DNA from 3 places in the Leuconostoc kimchii IMSNU 11154 genome. Region 3 is predicted to be linked to each of the others. Evidence: predicted binding sites of a transcription regulator. Region 3 holds the regulator's gene; each other region holds the start of a gene.

Region 1 (6,400 bases), 420 kb from region 3:
TAAAAAGAACAAAGGTTCTAACAAGGAAGCTAGGGTTAGCGACCATAGCCAACAAGCCTTGAATGTGATTCAAGGTATCTTAGAATTACAAGAGGATGCTAAAAGCGCCGAGGATTTCATGGCTGGCGTACAAGGTGATTTATTTAGTGATCGTGTCTATGCTTTTACACCACGTGGCGATGTGTTTGAATTGGCTAAGGGTGCTGGGCCGCTAGATATGGCTTTTTCGATACATACTAATGTGGGAATCACAACAACTGGCGCAAAGGTAAATGGTCGCATCGTGCCGTTGGATTATAAAATTAAAACAGGCGATATTATTGAAATTATTACAAGTTCTACGGCTAAGCCGAGTCGTGATTGGTTAGACTTAGTCTCAACACGGCGTGCGCGTAATAAGATTAAACAATATTTTAAACAATTAGACCGTGATGACAATATCGAAGCAGGTCGGGAGTTATTGACACGTCATTTACGAGAAACTGGTTTTAACGTGTCTGATTTGTTAACCACGAGTCATCTAATTAAAGCAGCTGAGGCGCTACATTATCATTCATATGATGATATGTTTGCTGCCATGGGTTATGGTGATGTGGCAGTACCAGGTGTATCAAATAAACTCACAGAGGGCATTCGCGAAGCACAACAAGAAGTAGAGACGGCCGAATTACAACGGGAACTTTTGGAGGAAGGGCATGAAATCAAGCGTGATGAGACTGCGCTGACGCAACGACAAAAGGGTACCTCAGATAATATTATTATTGCAGGTGTTGATAATTTATTAGTTCGGTTAGGGCGTTGTTGTACACCGGTTCCAGGTGATCAAATAAAAGGATATATCACCAAGGGACGTGGCATATCTGTTCATCGCGTTGGCTGCCCAAATATTCGTGCTGCTCAAACTGAGGGGCAACGGTTAGTTGATGTTGAGTGGGAAGATAAAAAGGGTCTAAAACCGAATTATGATGCTGACTTAACTGTGCATGGCGAAAATCGTAATGGCTTATTGAATGACGTTTTGCGTACAGTTAACAATCGAACAAAATTTGTTAACTCTGTTAATGGTCATGTGACTAAAAATAGTATGGCACAAGTGTCATTATCACTGGGTGTCAAGAATAGTGAGCAATTAAATATAATTATGGATTCACTCAATAGTTTACCAGCTGTTTATGATGTGGAACGTACCTTCCATTAACCACGAAAATCATGGACAATCTAGGAGTTTTAAATTATGAAAATTGTATTACAGCGTGTTAAAGAAGCAAGTGTCTCTGTTAACAATCAACAACTTGGTGACATAGGACAAGGTTATGTACTACTGGTTGGTGTATCAGATGATGATACACAGGCAGATATTGATTATTTAGTGCACAAAATTAAACGATTACGTATTTTTGAAGATAGCGATGGTCGGATGAATTTAAGTATTCATGATGTTCAAGGACAAATATTGTCTATTTCACAATTTACATTGTTTGCTAACACAAAAAAAGGTAACAGACCAAGTTTTACAGATGCGGGAGCACCTGATTTGGCAGCAAATTTATATGATCAGTTTAATGCTTCATTACGACGTAATGGGTTGCTGGTTAAGACGGGTGAATTCGGTGCTGATATGCAAGTTTCTTTAGTTAATGATGGGCCCGTAACCATTCTTTTTGATACACAACACCAATAAAAAATGACTTTGCTCCAAGCAAAGTCATTTTTTATTATTTTTTTTACGAATCATAGCATAGATACCAAATGGCACGGTACTTTCTGTACCATTTTTTATACGTTTAATATTTGAACGATGTCGATAAAAAACGAAAATTGTTAAAATTGCAGCAACAAATGTTAAAGTGAAATCATGATAGAATAGCGAGGTGATGACAGCAAAACTGAAACTAATCATTGCGCTAAGAGAAACCATAGAGGTTAAAATCAATATTAGAATAAAAATTAGAATTACTAGCATGAAAAATTGAGGGTTATAAGCCAGTAACACGCCAGCTGAGGTAGCAACGGCCTTACCGCCTTTGAATTTAAGCCAAATTGAGAAAGTGTGGCCAATAATTGCAGCAATACCAACTAACATCGGATTAATATGACTATGGAACAAAAGAGGCAGTAAACCAGCTGCAGTGCCTTTTAATAAATCTAATGTTAATGTGACAACACCGGCAACAGGTCCAAGCACTCTAAAAGAATTAGTTGTGCCAATATTACCGGATCCTTCATCACGAATATCCTTATGATAAAAGACTTGACCAATCCAAAGACCAGGCATGAGAGAACCTAGAAGATAAGATAGAATAAACATTAATATGATTAAAAACATAATTTGAACTCCTTATAGTTGTGCGTCAACACAGAGTTAATTCTATCATAAAAACAGATAGTAGAGGGGGTAACTTAATTAAAATAAAATATTTGTACTTGTCAGAATGTGATTTTTACTCTATGATAATATAGATTGATGCATGAAAATGAACAACTGTTCGATCATGACAATGTTTTAAATTAAGAAAGATATGAGTATTCATGGCAGAAAAAAACCATTATGATTCAGATTCAATAAAAATTTTAGAAGGCCTTGAGGCTGTGCGTAAACGTCCTGGGATGTATATCGGATCGACAGACGGTCGTGGTTTGCATCATTTAGTTTATGAAATTGTTGATAACGCGGTGGATGAAGCACTGGGTGGTTTTGGTAATGACATACGTGTTACCATTCATTCAAATAATTCAATTACTGTTCAAGATTTTGGACGTGGTATGCCCGTTGGTCTTCATGAGTCGGGTAAACCAACGCCAGAAGTTATTTTAACTGTTCTTCATGCTGGTGGTAAATTTGGTCAAGGTGGTTATGCTACTTCTGGAGGCCTTCATGGCGTTGGTTCATCCGTTGTTAACGCCTTATCAGAAAGTTTACAGGTTACCATTGTTCGCGATGGCCATAAATGGCAGGAAGATTTTACTAATGGGGGGCAACCAGTTGGCACGTTGCGGGATTTAGGTGTGACTAAAGAGAAGTCTGGCACTACCGTGACGTTTAAGCCAGATCCAACAATATTTAGTGCCGTTGTCTATAAGTATGATACTTTGTCTGAAAGGCTCCGTGAATCAGCCTTCTTAATGTCAGGTGTTAAATTTTCACTGACTGATGAGCGGGTAAAACCTGCTCGAGTGGAGACTTATCATTATGAAAAGGGATTAGAAGCTTTCGTTGGCTTTTTGAACGAAGATAAGGGCACCATTGGTCCTGTGATGACTTTTGAAGGCGAACAATCAGGCATTGTGGTTGATGTTGCCGCACAATACAATGATGGTTATTCTGAAACACTATTATCATTTGTCAATAATGTTAGAACGCAAGATGGTGGGACACATGAAGTTGGTTTTCGAACGGCTTGGACTAAGGCTTTCAATGAATATGCACGAAAGGTTAATCTTTTAAAAGAAAAAGATAAAAATCTTGAAGGAACAGATGTTAGAGAGGGGCTAGCAGCTGTTATTTCATTGCGAGTACCGGAACAATTCTTACAATTCGAAGGTCAGACAAAAGATAAATTAGGAACACCTGAAGCTCGTGGTATTGTGGACTCAGTTGTCAACGAAACACTTGGGCGTTTTTTGATGGAGAATGGTGATTTTGGTCAGAACTTAATTCGAAAGGCAATTCGTGCACGTGAGGCGCGCGAGGCCGCTCGTAAGGCGCGTGATGAAAGTCGAACAGGCAAGGCAAAGGGTCAAAAAGAACGTTTACTATCAGGTAAATTGGCGCCAGCGCAATCAAAGAACGCAGAACGTAATGAACTTTTTCTTGTCGAAGGTGATTCGGCCGGTGGTTCTGCTAAACAAGGGCGTGACCGTAAATTTCAAGCTATCTTGCCACTACGTGGTAAAGTTTTGAACACAGAGAAGGCTAAGTTAGTTGATATTTTGAAGAACGAAGAAATATCAACATTAATCTATGCAATTGGTGGTGGTGTTGGTAATGATTTCAAGGTAGCAGACACAGCATTTAATAAAATAATCATTATGACTGATGCCGATGATGATGGTGCTCATATTCAAACCTTGCTGTTAACCTTCTTTTATAAATATATGCGCCCCTTGATTGAAGCGGGACGTGTTTATATTGCGTTGCCACCACTGTATCGTGTGAAGTATGCGTCAAAGAAGTTTGACGATAAATTTGCGTGGACAAACGATGAGTTAGAAACGATTACAAGCCAAAATGAAGCGCGTTATGAGTTAACTCGGTTTAAAGGTCTTGGCGAAATGAATGCACCACTTCTTTGGGAAACCACAATGAACCCAGAAACACGAACTTTAATACGCGTTAAAATTGATGACGCAGTATTAGCTGAGAAGCGTGTCACAACGTTGATGGGTGATAAAGTTGAGCCTCGTCGAGAGTGGATTGAAGCCAATGTTCATTTTACTTTGGACGAAGCGGGGTCTATTCTGGATACAGTTGATGGCGATGATACTAAGTCAAGTGATGTTTTTGAAAAAGCCCGTCAGCATGAAAAAAATAATAAGGATAAATCATCAGTGACAAGTGATCCGGTGATAAAAAATTGGCAAAATTAATTGATTTTTATTGTGTACTTTATGATATATCAATTAACCGTGTACAATTGTGCATGGTCTTTACATAACTCATTTATTTGAAAGGAAATAGGCCTACTTAATTGAGATAAGCAGGCATTCGCATATATGGCAGATCGTATAACTGAACTTTCACTGGAAGCAGTGATGGGTGAGCGTTTTGGACGCTACTCAAAATATATTATTCAAGAACGTGCATTGCCAGATATTCGTGATGGGCTGAAGCCAGTGCAACGACGTATTCTTTTTGCGATGGATCAAGATGGTAATACATATGATCATCCTTATCGAAAGTCAGCAAAGTCTGTTGGTAACGTCATGGGTAATTTTCACCCGCACGGTGATTCCTCTATTTATGAGGCAATGGTACGCTTATCGCAAGACTGGAAAGTTCGTGAACCTTTAATCGATATGAATGGTAATAACGGTTCAATTGATAATGACCCTGCAGCGGCAATGCGTTATACCGAGGCGCGTTTGTCAAAAATAGCTGGTGAAATGATGGCAGACTTGGGACAAGAGACTGTTGACATGGTTTTGAATTTTGATGATACAACATATGAGCCAACAGTGTTGCCTTCTCGTATTCCGAGTTTGTTTATTAATGGTGCAACTGGTATATCAGCAGGATATGCCACAGAAATTCCACCACATAATTTAAAAGAAATTAATGCTGCGTTAACGTACCTATTGGATCATCCTGAGGCACCTTTGTCAACCTTAATGCGATACGTCAAGGGCCCTGATTTTCCAACTGGAGGAATAATCCAAGGCCTTGATGGTATTAAAAAAGCTTATAAAACCGGACGAGGTAAAATTGTTGTACGTGCTAAAACCGCAATATCAGAACTAAAAGGTGGCAAAAAAAAAATTGAAGTCACTGAACTACCATATGAAGTAGTTAAATCTAATTTAGTTTCCAAAATTGATGGCATTCGGTTAAATAAAGAGGTTGCTGGCATTTCAGAAGTGCGTGATGAATCAGACCGCGAAGGGATGTCTATTGTCATTGAACTGACTAAAGATGCTAATGCTGAAGGTATTTTAACTTATTTGTTTAAGAAGACAGATCTACAGATTGCTTATAATTTTAATATGGTGGCCATTCATGATCAACGACCAGTTCATGTTGGTCTTAAGCAAGGATTGCAAGCCTTTCTTGGTTTCCGTAAAGAGGTGGTGTTGAAACGCTCAGCTTATGAATTAGCTAAAGCGCAAGCAAGGCAACATATTGTTGAGGGATTGATACGCATGTTGTCAATCTTAGATCAGGTTGTAGCTACAATTCGTGCTTCAAAAAATCGTAGAGACGCTACGCAAAACTTAATAACACAATTTCAATTCACGCAACCACAAGCCGAAGCCATAGTCACGTTACAGTTGTATCGTTTGACTAATACGGATGTGACACAATTGGAAGAAGAGTTTGCAACATTAGCAGCCAAAATTGACCGATTAACTCTAATTATTAACGAAGCATCAGCATTAAATGATGTCATTCGCGATGAAATTACGGCAATTACAACAAGCTACCGTTCTCAAAGACGATCAGAAATTGAAGCGGAAGTTGAAGACTTGGTGATTGATACGGCAGTAACGATTGCAGAAGAAGACGTGCAAGTCCTTGTTTCTCGTAATGGTTATTATAAACGGTCATCAATACGCTCTTACAAGGCCTCAGACTCTGATAATGGGTTAGCTGATGATGATATGGTTGTTTTTGAAGGGCAATTAAATACAACACAACATTTATTTATGTTTACTAATAAAGGGAATCTGATTTATCGACCAGTTC
Region 2 (6,400 bases), 570 kb from region 3:
TTTGCCGCAATTGGTCATTCAAATGGTGGTTTAATTTGGACAGATTTTTTTGAAAATTATTATGATAGTGACAGTTTCTCAGTCCCAACACTCATGACGTTAGGCACACCTTTTAATTTTTCTGAGTCCTCTTTACAACGACGTACTGAGATGTTAAAGGACTTCATTCAAAATAACAAAAAATTACCAACTAATTTATCAATGTACTCCATTGCAGGAACTGAAGATTACTCTGACGACGGTATTGTCCCCATTCAAAGTGTCATTGCCGGAAGATATATTTATCAGAAGCAAATAAAAGATTATACTCAAATTACTGTTTCTGGAGATAATGCGCAGCATTCAAATTTGCCAGATAACCCTGAAGTTGTCAAGCTCATTCAAACAAACATCATTAAGCCTCTATCACAAACTGGCAGGCGTTAAAAAAACACGTGGTTCACAGATCTGTGAACCACGTGTTTTTTTATTGATTATCACCACGTTTTTTATTTTCTTTGCGTATTGCACGCATATCTTCTCGTTTTGAAATCCGTCGATCCATTTGATCCTTACGCTGAAGTGCCTTTTTGATACGACGTTTATAGCCTGGCTTCACAATTTTCTTCTTCTTTTTAACCATACCTACCATTGTCGGATCAAGTTTCCGAGTCGTCGCTACACGTTGTTTACGAGCACGCCGATCCTTAATATCTACAATTTCGTTATCTTTAATCTGCTTAGCTTTAAAATTAATACCCAAAGCTTCTAATTCTTCAACTTCATTTTCTTCATCTGGACCATACAGTGTAATCGCCAGACCAGGTAACCCATTACGGCCTGTTCGGCCAACACGATGGACAAAAAACTCTAATTCTTCTGGAATATCATCATTAATTACATGTGATACACCAGTAATATCAATACCTCGAGCTGCTAAATCAGTTGCCACAACATATTGATATTCCAAATTCTGAATAGCTTTCATCACACGACGTCGTTCTCGTGGTTCAATATCACCATGAATTTCTGCAACTTTTAAACCGCGACCACGTAGGTTAGAAACAATTTCTTTTGCTCTATCTTTTGTATTAGCAAAAACTAAGGCTAAATAAGGGTTCCCTATTGTTAATACTTGATAGATCACATCGTTTTTATCTTTAGATTTCGTTGCTAACAACCAGTTATCAATTGTATCCGCAATGACCGTTGATACAGGAATTGCTTCAAATTGTGGATTATCTAAATATTTTTTTAGAAATGGTTTCAATTTTTCGGGCATCGTGGCACTAAAGACTAGGGTTTGCAAATTTGCTGGCATCACACCAGCAATAAAATCTACTTCGTTCAAGAATCCCATGTCTAACGTCATATCAGCTTCATCAACGACAAAAGTCTTTACGGCGTGCAATTTTAGAGCACCCGAAGCAACTAGATCTTTAATACGACCCGGTGTACCAATCACAATTTGTGGTTGCCCTTTTTCAAGCTGCTTAATTTGACGTAATTTATCGGTCCCGCCTACAAATTCAGAAATAATAGCATCTTGATGCCACTGTTCTGAAAAATCTTTGGCTGCTTTTGTAATTTGTGCAGCTAATTCACGTGATGGCGTTGTTATAACAGCTTGAGCATATGCTTTGTTTTGTTCTAATTGATTAAATATCGGAATCAAAAAAGTGTGTGTTTTTCCTGATCCAGTTTGTGATTGTCCAACAACATCATTACCCTTCAGAATACTAGGGATAAGTTTTGCCTGAACAGGCGTTGGCTTTGTAAAGCCAATGGCTGTCAAAGCGGTAATAATTTCAGGACTTAAATTAAATTGTCCAAATTGGTTTGCAATTTCTGCCATCAATTTTCTCTACTTTCAATGAGCTCAATTATTTTTTGAGCTGGTTTCTTTGCTATCATACTGCGTAATCAATGCCTCATCCACTGTTTTGATTAAACGGTCAACATCATGTGAGGTTTGTGCCCAAGCACCAGAAGCCATTGGGTGTCCACCACCCTCAAATTGGTTCGCTATTTTATTAATGGTAATCGTCCGCGAACGTAACCGAACACGGTAATTTCCCTCGTCTTGTTCCTCAAAAATGGCCCAAGCTTTGACTTTATCAATTTTAGCCGGTAACGGAACGACAAATGCTGTCCCTGATTCACGCAAATCAAATTGTTGGACTAGCGCCTTAGTTAGTATAAGATAAGCAAATCCAGAAGGCAAAATTGTAAGGTTTTGTAAGACATAGCCGGATAGTTTGGCAGCACTTTCAGAAATGGTTTCCATGCTATGGTGAACAGCTTCATAATCAAAATGATACCCAAACAGTTCCGAAACAACACGGAAAGTTTCCTGATCCATACTATACATAAACCGACCAGTATCGCCAACAATGCCAATGTACAATAAACGTGCTGCCTTATCTGTCATAACAAGCCCTTGATCCTTGAGTGCTTCATAAAACTCGAAAATCATGGTGCTTGTTGCGGAGTGACCTTCCTTAACCCACTGCCAATCACCATAAGGATCATCATTAGGATGATGGTCAATCTTAATTGTTTCCAATCCATTAGACCATCGTTGGTCGTCAATACGTGGCGCATTTGCCGTATCTACCATAATAACTAAGGCATTACGGTATGTTTTATCAGGAATGTCATCCATGAACGAACTATCTTCGCTCATCCATGCTAACCCTGGAACTGCTTTACCAACGGCATAAATACGTTTTTCTGGAAAACTTGCCTCTAATATAGCCTTTAATCCTAGTTGTGATCCGAATGCATCTGGATCTGGTCTTTGGTGACGATGAATAATAATTGTGTCATATCGTTTAATTTGTTCAAATAGTTGCACTTCAATTGTTGCCATAATTTTGTCTTTCTCATTTCGTGTCTCGGCACGTCGACGCAGTATGCCTCTATCTAGTATATCACGTTTAAAACAGCGTCATTTCCTCAAATGCACTTGATTGTAAATTACTCATTGACATACCTAATAGTCGAATTGAAAAAGGCGCCTCTATTAGTTCATCAAATATAACTTGTGCATTTTGGACAAATGCCTCTTCTGAGAGTGGCCAGGGTTTTTCATGAGTCGTCGCTCGTGTCGTGGTCACAAAATTAGCATCACGTATTTTAATATTAAGTGTTCGACCAACAAGATGACGTGTACGCATGGTTTTAATCATGCTCACAGCCAGCTTTTTAAATTCTTCTTGTATATCAAATTCTCGATGTAACATCTGATCAAATGTTTCTTCTTTGCCAATTGACTGCTGCTGACGTTGCCATTTTACTTCGCCAAAATGAACACCACGTGCCTGCCAATAAAGATTTTCACCCATTTTACCAAATAACCCGCGTAATTTCTCATAAGACATAACTCGTAATTGCGCCCCATTTTCAATATCTAAAGCTTCGAATTTTTCACGTGTTTTTTTACCAACACCCCTAAATTCACCAATACTTAATTCATCAAGAAATAACAACATATTTTCTGGCGTTATCACAGTGACACCATTTGGTTTATTAAACTCGGAACCTAACTTTGCCAACAGTTTATTGTGGGATACGCCAATCGAACTTGTTAATCGCGTTGCCCTTAATATTTCATGTCGAATCTCAGCTGCTATTTGCGCGCTTGGCTGATTTAAATCTGTTATATCCAGATAAGCTTCATCAAAGGCTACAGGTTCAACTTTATCTGTAAAATTATGGAAAATCTCATGAATTTGTTGAGATACAATTTTATATTTACTAAAATTGGGCGTCAAAAACACCCCATTAGGTGCCAAACGCTTGGCTTCAGCTGCACGCATTGCGGAATGAATACCAAGATTTCTGGCAATATAGTTAGCTGTCGCCACGACGCCGTGACCGCCGGTCTCTTCCGGATCACGTGATATAATCAACGCCTTGGTTCGTAATTCAGGATTATCACGCATTTCAACTTGCGCATAAAAAGCATCAAGATCCACATGTAAAATTTTACGTGCATCATTAGCAATTAAAAAATCAGTCATACTTATATTTTATCACAAAAAGAACACTTGTTCGTCTTTTAACCAGTAATAAGTCTTGCTTTATTTGAATTAAACGAACTGCATATAAAAACCCCCTGACCGAAGAGGGCAATGGTCAGGGGGCTAGTTGTTAACCATAAAGTTAACAACTCAATCAATCAGTAATTGGGGGGCTGATTGAAACATTACTAGGGGAGTAATGAAACTCAAATATTATTCGAGTATGTATTAAGTATAACCCCTCGAGAGCGTTTTTTTATATCGTAATCTTTGCTGTTTTATTACGTAAATATTACAAGAAAAAATATTTAATTTTATCTTATTCATATACTGTAATCAGACAAAAACACACCCCTGAGGATGTGTTTTTAAATAAATTAAACGTCGCGACGGCGTTCCTTGATACGAGCTGCTTTTCCTTGCAAAGCACGCAAGTAGTACAACTTGGCACGACGAACGGCACCAAAACGTGTAACTTCAATTTTATCAACACGTGGTGAGTGTAATGGGAAAGTACGTTCCACACCAACACCAGATGAAATCTTACGCACTGTATATGTTGCTTGGATACCAGTACCCTTACGCTTGATAACAACACCTTCGAACAATTGAATACGTTCGCGTGTGCCTTCAACAATCTTAGCAAAGACCTTGACTGTATCACCAGCACGGAATTCAGGGATATCAGAACGTAATTGTGCTGATGTAATGTTTTCTAAAATACTATTTTGACGCATTGGTCATTCTCCTAGTCGACAATCTTACACTCGCCCTTAGACTAAACGCACAGCGGATTATCGTTAATATGGCTTTTAAGCCTTCATACATTATAACAAATTATCTTTTTATTGTCTATTATTGACATATTACTTTGTGTAAGTCATTAAATCTTCTGATATCACATCAATTTTAGCTTGAGATTCCGACTGTGACCCTGATTCTACACCAATATAAAACTTCAATTTAGGTTCAGTTCCTGAAGGACGTACTGCAACCCATGAACCATCTTCAAGCCAATACTTCAAAACATTAGCCTTTGGTTGTGGTAATGTTGTCACTTGACCCGCAATTGTCGTTTGTGTTGCTGTCGAAAAGTCTTGTGTTCGGATAACCTTTAAACCACCGATTGTGACCGGTTGATGATCTCTAAACTTAGCAATAATGGCTGCCATCTCATCGCCACCATGAATACCTGGGAAGTCCAAACTAATGGTCTTTTCTTCAAAATAACCAAACTTTTCAAATAAATCTTGTAAGCCATCCGCAAAAGTCTTACCTTGTGATTTGTAATAAGCAGCTACTTCCGCAAATAGAACCAACGCTTGGATGGCATCCTTATCATGTGAAAATGGTTTGACAAGATAACCAAAACTTTCTTCAAAGCCAAACAAGAAGGTCTGTTCTTTGGTTGCTTCATACTGATCAATTGTTGCTGCAATGTATTTAAATCCGGTCAAAACATCTGCAGTAATCACGCCAAAACTGTCAGCCACTTTTGAAGCAAAACGTGAGGATACAATAGACGTAACAATTGCCCCATTTTCAGGTAATGTATTTGTATTTTTCTTAGCTGTCAACAAATAGTTAACTAAAACAGCAGCAATTTGATTGCCTGTTAAGACCTGAAAACTACCATCTGCCAATTTAACTGCAGCACCCATACGATCAGCATCTGGATCAGTTGCAACGACGGCATCAGCACCATCTTTTTTAGCATAGGCAATCGCCATTTCTAATGCAGCAGCATCTTCAGGATTAGGCTTTTTCACAGTTGGAAAATCACCATCGATAACAGCCTGTTCCTTGACGATAGAATAGTTCGTAAATCCAGCTTGTTGTAACGCTTTTTCACCAATATATTGTCCGGTCCCATGTAATGGTGAGTAGACAAATTTTAATGATGCACCTTCTTTAGCAACTAAATCTTTATCAACTGTAACTGTCGCAATATTCTTGAGATATTTATCATCAATATCTGAATCAATCACTTGAACGTATTCATTAGTCGTATCTAAGGCGATATTGAATATGTCTTTAATTTGTTCTAGTTCCGCAACAACGATATCAACCGCCTCCGGCACCATTTGACCACCGTCTTCACCATAGACCTTATAGCCGTTATATTCTTTAGGATTATGCGATGCCGTGATCATAATTCCTGCAAATGCCCCTAACTCACGAACCGCAAATGACAATTCAGGCGTTGGACGCAAACTACTGAACAAATATGATTTAATATGATGTGCTGATAACACCTGCGCAGCATCTGATGCAAATTCAGGTGAAAAATGACGTGAATCAAAGCTGATAGCAACACCACGTTTCTTTGCTGATGCACCTTGGGCATCAATGTATCTTGCCAATGCTTCGGTTACTTGACGTACCGTAAAGATATT
Region 3 (6,400 bases):
AATATTTATCACAAAAAGTACAAGACGAAATGTCACAAGCCGCAATCAATTTGGCTAAAGCAATGCACACAATTGGTTTAATGAATGTTCAATTTGTCATTCATGAGAATACAGCATACGTCATTGAAGTCAATCCTAGAGCCTCACGAACAGTGCCATTTATTTCTAAGGTGACACATTTACCATTAGCACAACTCGCAACACGAGTGATGCTAGGTGAAAAACTCGCAGATATGGGATTTGAAACAGGATTAATACCAGCTGATGATATGGTTCATGTTAAAGCACCAATATTCTCATTTACAAAACTGCCTCACGTTGACTCTCTGCTTGGCCCAGAAATGAAATCTACCGGCGAAGTGATGGGATCTGACACGACCTTACCAAAAGCATTATATAAGGCATTTATTGCTTCGAACATCAAAGTACCACAATATGGCAATGTTTTATTGACAGTAGCTGATGAAGATAAAGAAGAAGCTTTAGGTTTGGCAAAGCGTTTTAACGATTTGGGCTTTGCGCTGTTTGCAACGTCGGGTACTGGAGCATATCTTGAATCTCAGCACTTGCCAGTTGAAATATTGGATAAAATTTCTGAATCTGATAATAACTCAGTGGCAGCTTTGCGAGCTCAAAAATTACAAGTTGTGGTTAATACGACTCAAGCAGATGACCGTGCCGAATCAGATGGTCGATTAATCCGCAGTGCGGCAATTGAAAATGCCGTACCATTATTTACAGCATTGGATACCGTTAAAGCATTTGTCGATGTACTTGAAAGTCGTAGTTTTACTGTGAATGAAATGAAATGAAATATGTGCGTTGAAAATTTCTGCAATAAGTACCAATTAGGAGAATCATGACAATAAAGAATCGTTTATCCGTTGAATTACCTGGTTTAAACATGAAGAATCCCATAATGAATTCATCGGGTGCTGTGTACTTTGGTTTAGATGAAGGCTATGACATCGAAAAAACTGGTACACTGGTTACGAAAACAGTGACATGGGCTGAACGTTCAGGAAATCCACAACCCTGGACGGTTGAATTGCCCAGTGGCCTCCTGAATTCGGTTGGACTTGCTAATCCTGGCATCCATAATGTTTTAAAAGATTTTTTACCAGCTATCAAGGCAAAATATGGTAATGCCTTGCCGGTTATGGTGTCGATTGCCGGTGAGACGGTTGATGAGTATGTGGCGTTAGCACAATTATTAACCAACACCGCCTACCTGACTGCCATTGAAGTCAATTTATCATGTCCAAATGTTGATCGTGGTGGCATGGCATTTGGTGTGTCCGCTGAAGCTGCATCAGAAGTGATTACGTCTGTTAAAAAGGTGACGAATTTGCCAATTTATGCAAAATTATCACCCAATGTTACTGATATTAGACCAATTGCTAAAGCAGTAGAAGTTGCCGGTGCGAGCGGTATCGTACTGATTAATACAGTGACAGGTATGAGCTTTGATTTACAAAAACGCCAACCAAAATTAGCCCGCGGAACGGGTGGTCTGTCGGGTAAAGCTGTTCATCCGATTGCCGTACGTCTTGTTTACGAAGCAGCACAAACAGTTTCGATACCAATTATTGGTGTTGGAGGTATTGAAGCAGTGGATGATGCACTGGAATTTATGATGGCAGGCGCAAGTGCTGTGCAAGTTGGTGCAGCTTTAGCCTATAATACACATGTTATGTCAGACATCATTAAAGCACTGCCAGGTGCGTTAGATAATTATCATTTTGGTACTGTACAAGAAGTGACGCGTACGCTTAAATGAACATGACGATTTTTAAATTGTATGTTTAGGGAAGGAACTTATGATAGAGCCAGTATTTATCGCATTGGATTTTCCAGATGCAGCAGCAGCAAATACTTTTTTGTTACCATATCGCGATAGAATCGTTAAACCAGCCTTAAAGGTTGGCATGGAATTATTTTATGCTGAAGGTCCCAGTTTTATCAGGGAACTACGTGAACAAAAGTTTGATGTGTTTTTAGATTTAAAATTATATGATATTCCCACAACAGTTGGGCATGCAGTTGCCAGCTTAGCAAAATTAGATGTTCAGTACTTGACGGTGCATGCCGCAGGTGGCGAAAAGATGTTACGCGCGGCAGTAGCAAATAAAGGTGCGCATATGAAGCTACTTGCTGTAACGCAATTGACCTCATTTTCGGAAATGGACATGCAGGAAACACAGTTGACTAATGCTAGTATGTCAGAAAGTGTTATTCATTTGGCAAAGTTAGCCTACTATAGTGGTATAGATGGCACAATTAGTTCGCCGTTGGAAGCCAATCTGATTAAAAAAAATACAAGTGATTCGTTTTTGAGAATCACACCAGGTATTCGGTTGGCTGGTGATCAAGCTGACGACCAAGCACGTATTATGACACCAAAGGCAGCACATGAAAATGGTGCAACCGGTCTTGTTATTGGGCGGTCGATTACAAAAGCAGTTCAACCTATTGCAGTCTATGAACGTGTGTTAAAAGAATGGAGTAAGTAGATGACGAATTACGCAGAACAAGTAGCAGACGATTTGTTAGCCATAGGTGCGGTTAAATTTGCTCCAGATGAACCTTTCACTTGGGCTTCAGGAATTAAAAGTCCGATTTATACTGACAATCGCATGACTATTGGTGTACCAAAAGTGCGCCAAAATATTTTTAGAGGGCTGGCTGATCTGATTCAAAATGCGTACGGGGATGTTGACATCATTGGTGGTGTCGCGACAGCAGGAATTCCACATGCTGCTTGGGTTGCAGATATTTTGGATAAACCTATGATTTATGTTCGCTCAAAACCAAAAGATCACGGAGCAGGTCGACAGATAGAAGGGGCAACAGTTGCAGGGCAAAAAGTTGTGTTAATTGATGATTTGATTTCCACAGGTGGTTCAGTATTAGGGGCTGTTGAAGCCACACGTCAAGCAGGTGCTGAAGTGATTGGTGTCGTCTCAATTTTTTCATATGAGTTACCTGAAGGTGTCATTAATTTTAAACGGGCAAACCTCACGTTTAAATCGCTGACAACTTATTCGCAATTAATGGCTGCAGCAATTAAACGTGGTGAACTAAATGAGTCACAAATAACAACGCTAAAACAGTGGCAACTTAATCCTAAGCAGTGGTAAGTGTAAGCACAAAAAAACTCGGATAATTTATCCGAGTTTTTTGTGTCTTAATAAATAGCATCACGATAGAGACCAATAACTTTTCCTAAAATAGATACACGTCGCAAAATGATGGGAGACATGGCGTCATTTTCCGGTTGGAGACGGAAGTGGTCTGCTTCCCTGAAAAATCTTTTGACAGTGGCTTCATTGTCATCGTTCATTGCCACAACGACATCACCATTATCAGCATTATCTTGTTTACGAACAATAACCTTATCACCATCTAATATACCAATGTTGACCATGGAATTGCCACGAACATTTAACATGAACATATCACCATCAAATTGCATTAAATTATCAGGGATAGGGAAGAATTCAGTTGCCTCTTCTTCAACAGCTAAAATAGGTGTTCCAGCTGTTACAAGTCCAAGAACTGGGATGCGACCTGGGGTTGTTGAAACACCCAAAGCTTCGAGACCTGAATCAGTGACTTCAATCGCACGAGCGCGAGGCTTTGAGGCGTCTTTTAAAAGATAACCCTTCTTAACCAAACGTTCAATGTGACCATGAATGGTCGATGACGATGACAAGCCAACTGCCTCACCAACTTCACGAACTGTAGGTGGGTAACCGTTTGTTATTTGTGCTTCATGGATAAAACGGAGCACTTGAAGTTGTTTACTTTCTTGAATTTGAATTGCCATATGGGGTTTTAGTCCTTAATTCTACTCGATTTAATATATTATTATTATAACGAACAATCTCTAACAAATCAAACATTTGTTCGTTTCTTTGTATTTTGGTAATAAATTTATTGCGAAAATTTACTATTTCTTTAAAATTAAGCTGATTTTAAAAAAATGTGTGGATAAAATGCATATATGCTAATTGTTCTTACTTTAAATAAAAAAACAGCATATTTCTGATATTATCGTCTTGTGGTTTATGCTATAATTAGTTTTAGAAATTTAGTAAGGGGAATACTATGAATATAGGTATTGGACTTGTCATATTGATTGCAGTGTTAGCCTTGGTTATCGGATTGGCAGCTGGTTTTTTCTTAGCGCGTAACTCAATGAAAAGTTATTTAGCAAAGAATCCACCAATTTCAGAAGAAATGATGAAATCGATGATGATGTCAATGGGACAAAAGCCATCACAGAAAAAGTTGAATCAAATGATGGCTCAAATGAAGCAACAAAGCGAACAAGCGCAAAAAAAATAAGCCAATTGGCTTATTTTTTTTCGCGTTTGGGATCCAGGTATACCCAATCAGGGTTCACTTCGTGATCGAGATTATCAAATGCTTCTTGAATCAACTCAGTATATTTAGCGATGTTTTCTTTGTTCAATCTGTCTTTGCGATCAATGATAATTGGTTCACCAAAATTAATCACTGTGTTGTTCCTTTTAAATAACTGACCGAATGAGACGGGCCCTTGGTAAACTGTAGGAACAAGGGCTTTGCCCGCCATTTTGGCAATCAAGAGGGAACCGGATTTTAATTCATCGCTATGTCGAGAACCTGATGGAAACATAATTAATGAACGATTACCCTTTTTGAGTTCATTGACTGGAACTTTAATAACACTCGGTCCGACGTTTTCTCGGTCAACAGGAAACGCACCAGCAGATCTTATTAACCAAGCCAATGGTGGAAATTTGAATAATTCAACTTTGGCCATAAAAATAAAGTGTTTTGGGTAGGCTGCAATGGCATACCAAATAGGATCCCACCAGGTCCGATGGGGGCCGACAAGAATATAATTTTCATTAACAGGGATACGATCACGATTCATGTACTTGATACGTCCGTTGATAACCCATATAATACTTACAGCTATACCACGCAGAAAATCATAAAATTTCATTATTATTCACCTCATAAACTATCTTCATTAATTTTACACGATAAAGCGAGAAAAAAACAATGACTGAAGTAATTCTTAAAGAAGGAGAGCGTATTGATGGCTTACCTTCGCAAAATGTTCATATTATCCAAAATCCCGATATGTTTTCTTACTCCTTAGATGCCATATTATTAGCCCACTTTGCTGGGGTAAAAGGTAAAGGTGCTGGGTTAACGGTTGATTTAGGTGCTGGCACAGGTGCCGTTGGTCTTTTTTATTCACCAAAGGTCATCGGCAAAATTAAGCTAGTTGAGATTCAGCCTGAATTAGCTGAAATGGCACAACGCAGCATTGAAATGAATGGTTTGCAAAAACGTGTTAGTGTCCTGTTATCTGATATGAAAGATATTTTTAATGATATTCAACCTGGATCAGTGGAAACTGTTTTATCAAATCCACCATACTTCCCACTTAATGAAATGACAAAGACTAATCATGATACGCACTATGAACTTGCACGGCACGAATTAACAATTGATTTGCCTGGTTTAGCTCAAGTTGCCAATAAGTTATTAAAAAATAATGGTAAATTTTATATGGTTCATCGGCCAGACCGGCTGACGGATGTTTTTTCCGCATTTGAGCAACGAAAATTGCGGATTAAGCGTATGCAATTTGTTTATGGCAAAAGCGATCGTGAGGCAAATATGGTTCTTGTTGAGGCTATTAAAGCAGGTCGCCCAGGAGGGGTGCGCATTATGCCGCCAATTATTGCTTATACGCCAGAAAATAATTATACTTCGCAAGTAGAAGAGATATTATATGGTCAAGCGTGGTCATGATGAAGCTATATTACTTTTATGTCTTATATACTGCAGATGGTTACTTTTATGGTGGTTTCACTGATAATGTTCAGCGCCGATTTAAAACCCATGAATCGGGTAAAGGGGCAAAATTCACACGCGTTAAATCAAGACATCCTTTAAAACTAATCTATGAAGAATCATTTGAAACTAAACATGATGCATTACATGCAGAAGCTGCTTTCAAAAAACTGACCAGAAAACAGAAAGAATTATTCTTAACTGAACATCATCTTGATTCCAGTATTTGGCAATAACAGCTTGTAATTCTACACAAAATAACGTATACTGTTAAGTGTTGTGATTTACAACAAATACACACGGCAAACAAGTTCATATAGGTGCAGAAATGTCAGTATGAACGTCGAATTTGTCGGCGGAAAAAAACCTAGGAGACTATATATTATGGCAGTTATTTCAATGAAAGAACTCCTCGAAGCAGGTGTTCACTTTGGTCACCAAACACGTCGTTGGGACCCAAAAATGGATGAATATATCTTTACAGAACGTAATGGTATCCATATCATCGATTTACAAAAAACAGTTAAGTTAGTTGATGAAG

What was found. The regulator LexA, encoded in region 3, represses DNA repair genes until DNA is damaged. The targets are predictions, from matches to a motif close to CNAACANNTGTTNG.
Region 1: the regulator LexA is predicted to act here: its motif matches at 2,476-2,489, upstream of parE (DNA topoisomerase IV subunit B).
Region 2: the regulator LexA is predicted to act here: its motif matches at 4,025-4,038, upstream of dinB (DNA polymerase IV).

The regions. Positions count from the first base shown of each region.
Region 1 is NC_014136.1:1,805,730-1,812,129, forward strand. It holds gene LKI_RS09545 (RelA/SpoT family protein) at 1-1,198, shown strand, start outside; gene dtd (D-aminoacyl-tRNA deacylase) at 1,235-1,681, shown strand; gene plsY (glycerol-3-phosphate 1-O-acyltransferase PlsY) at 1,706-2,326, opposite strand; gene parE (DNA topoisomerase IV subunit B) at 2,530-4,587, shown strand; gene parC (DNA topoisomerase IV subunit A) at 4,714-6,400, shown strand, end outside.
Region 2 is NC_014136.1:1,652,382-1,658,781, reverse strand. It holds gene LKI_RS08870 (alpha/beta hydrolase) at 1-426, shown strand, start outside; gene LKI_RS08865 (DEAD/DEAH box helicase) at 467-1,834, opposite strand; gene LKI_RS08860 (DHH family phosphoesterase) at 1,859-2,851, opposite strand; gene dinB (DNA polymerase IV) at 2,919-4,004, opposite strand; gene rplS (50S ribosomal protein L19) at 4,382-4,741, opposite strand; gene LKI_RS08845 (phospho-sugar mutase) at 4,871-6,400, opposite strand, start outside.
Region 3 is NC_014136.1:219,730-226,129, reverse strand. It holds gene carB (carbamoyl-phosphate synthase large subunit) at 1-812, shown strand, start outside; gene LKI_RS01635 (dihydroorotate dehydrogenase) at 860-1,780, shown strand; gene pyrF (orotidine-5'-phosphate decarboxylase) at 1,821-2,513, shown strand; gene pyrE (orotate phosphoribosyltransferase) at 2,514-3,140, shown strand; gene lexA (transcriptional repressor LexA) at 3,188-3,829, opposite strand; gene LKI_RS01615 (YneF family protein) at 4,111-4,350, shown strand; gene LKI_RS01610 (lysophospholipid acyltransferase family protein) at 4,361-4,996, opposite strand; gene LKI_RS01605 (tRNA1(Val) (adenine(37)-N6)-methyltransferase) at 5,056-5,817, shown strand; gene LKI_RS01600 (GIY-YIG nuclease family protein) at 5,817-6,095, shown strand; gene rpsB (30S ribosomal protein S2) at 6,244-6,400, shown strand, end outside.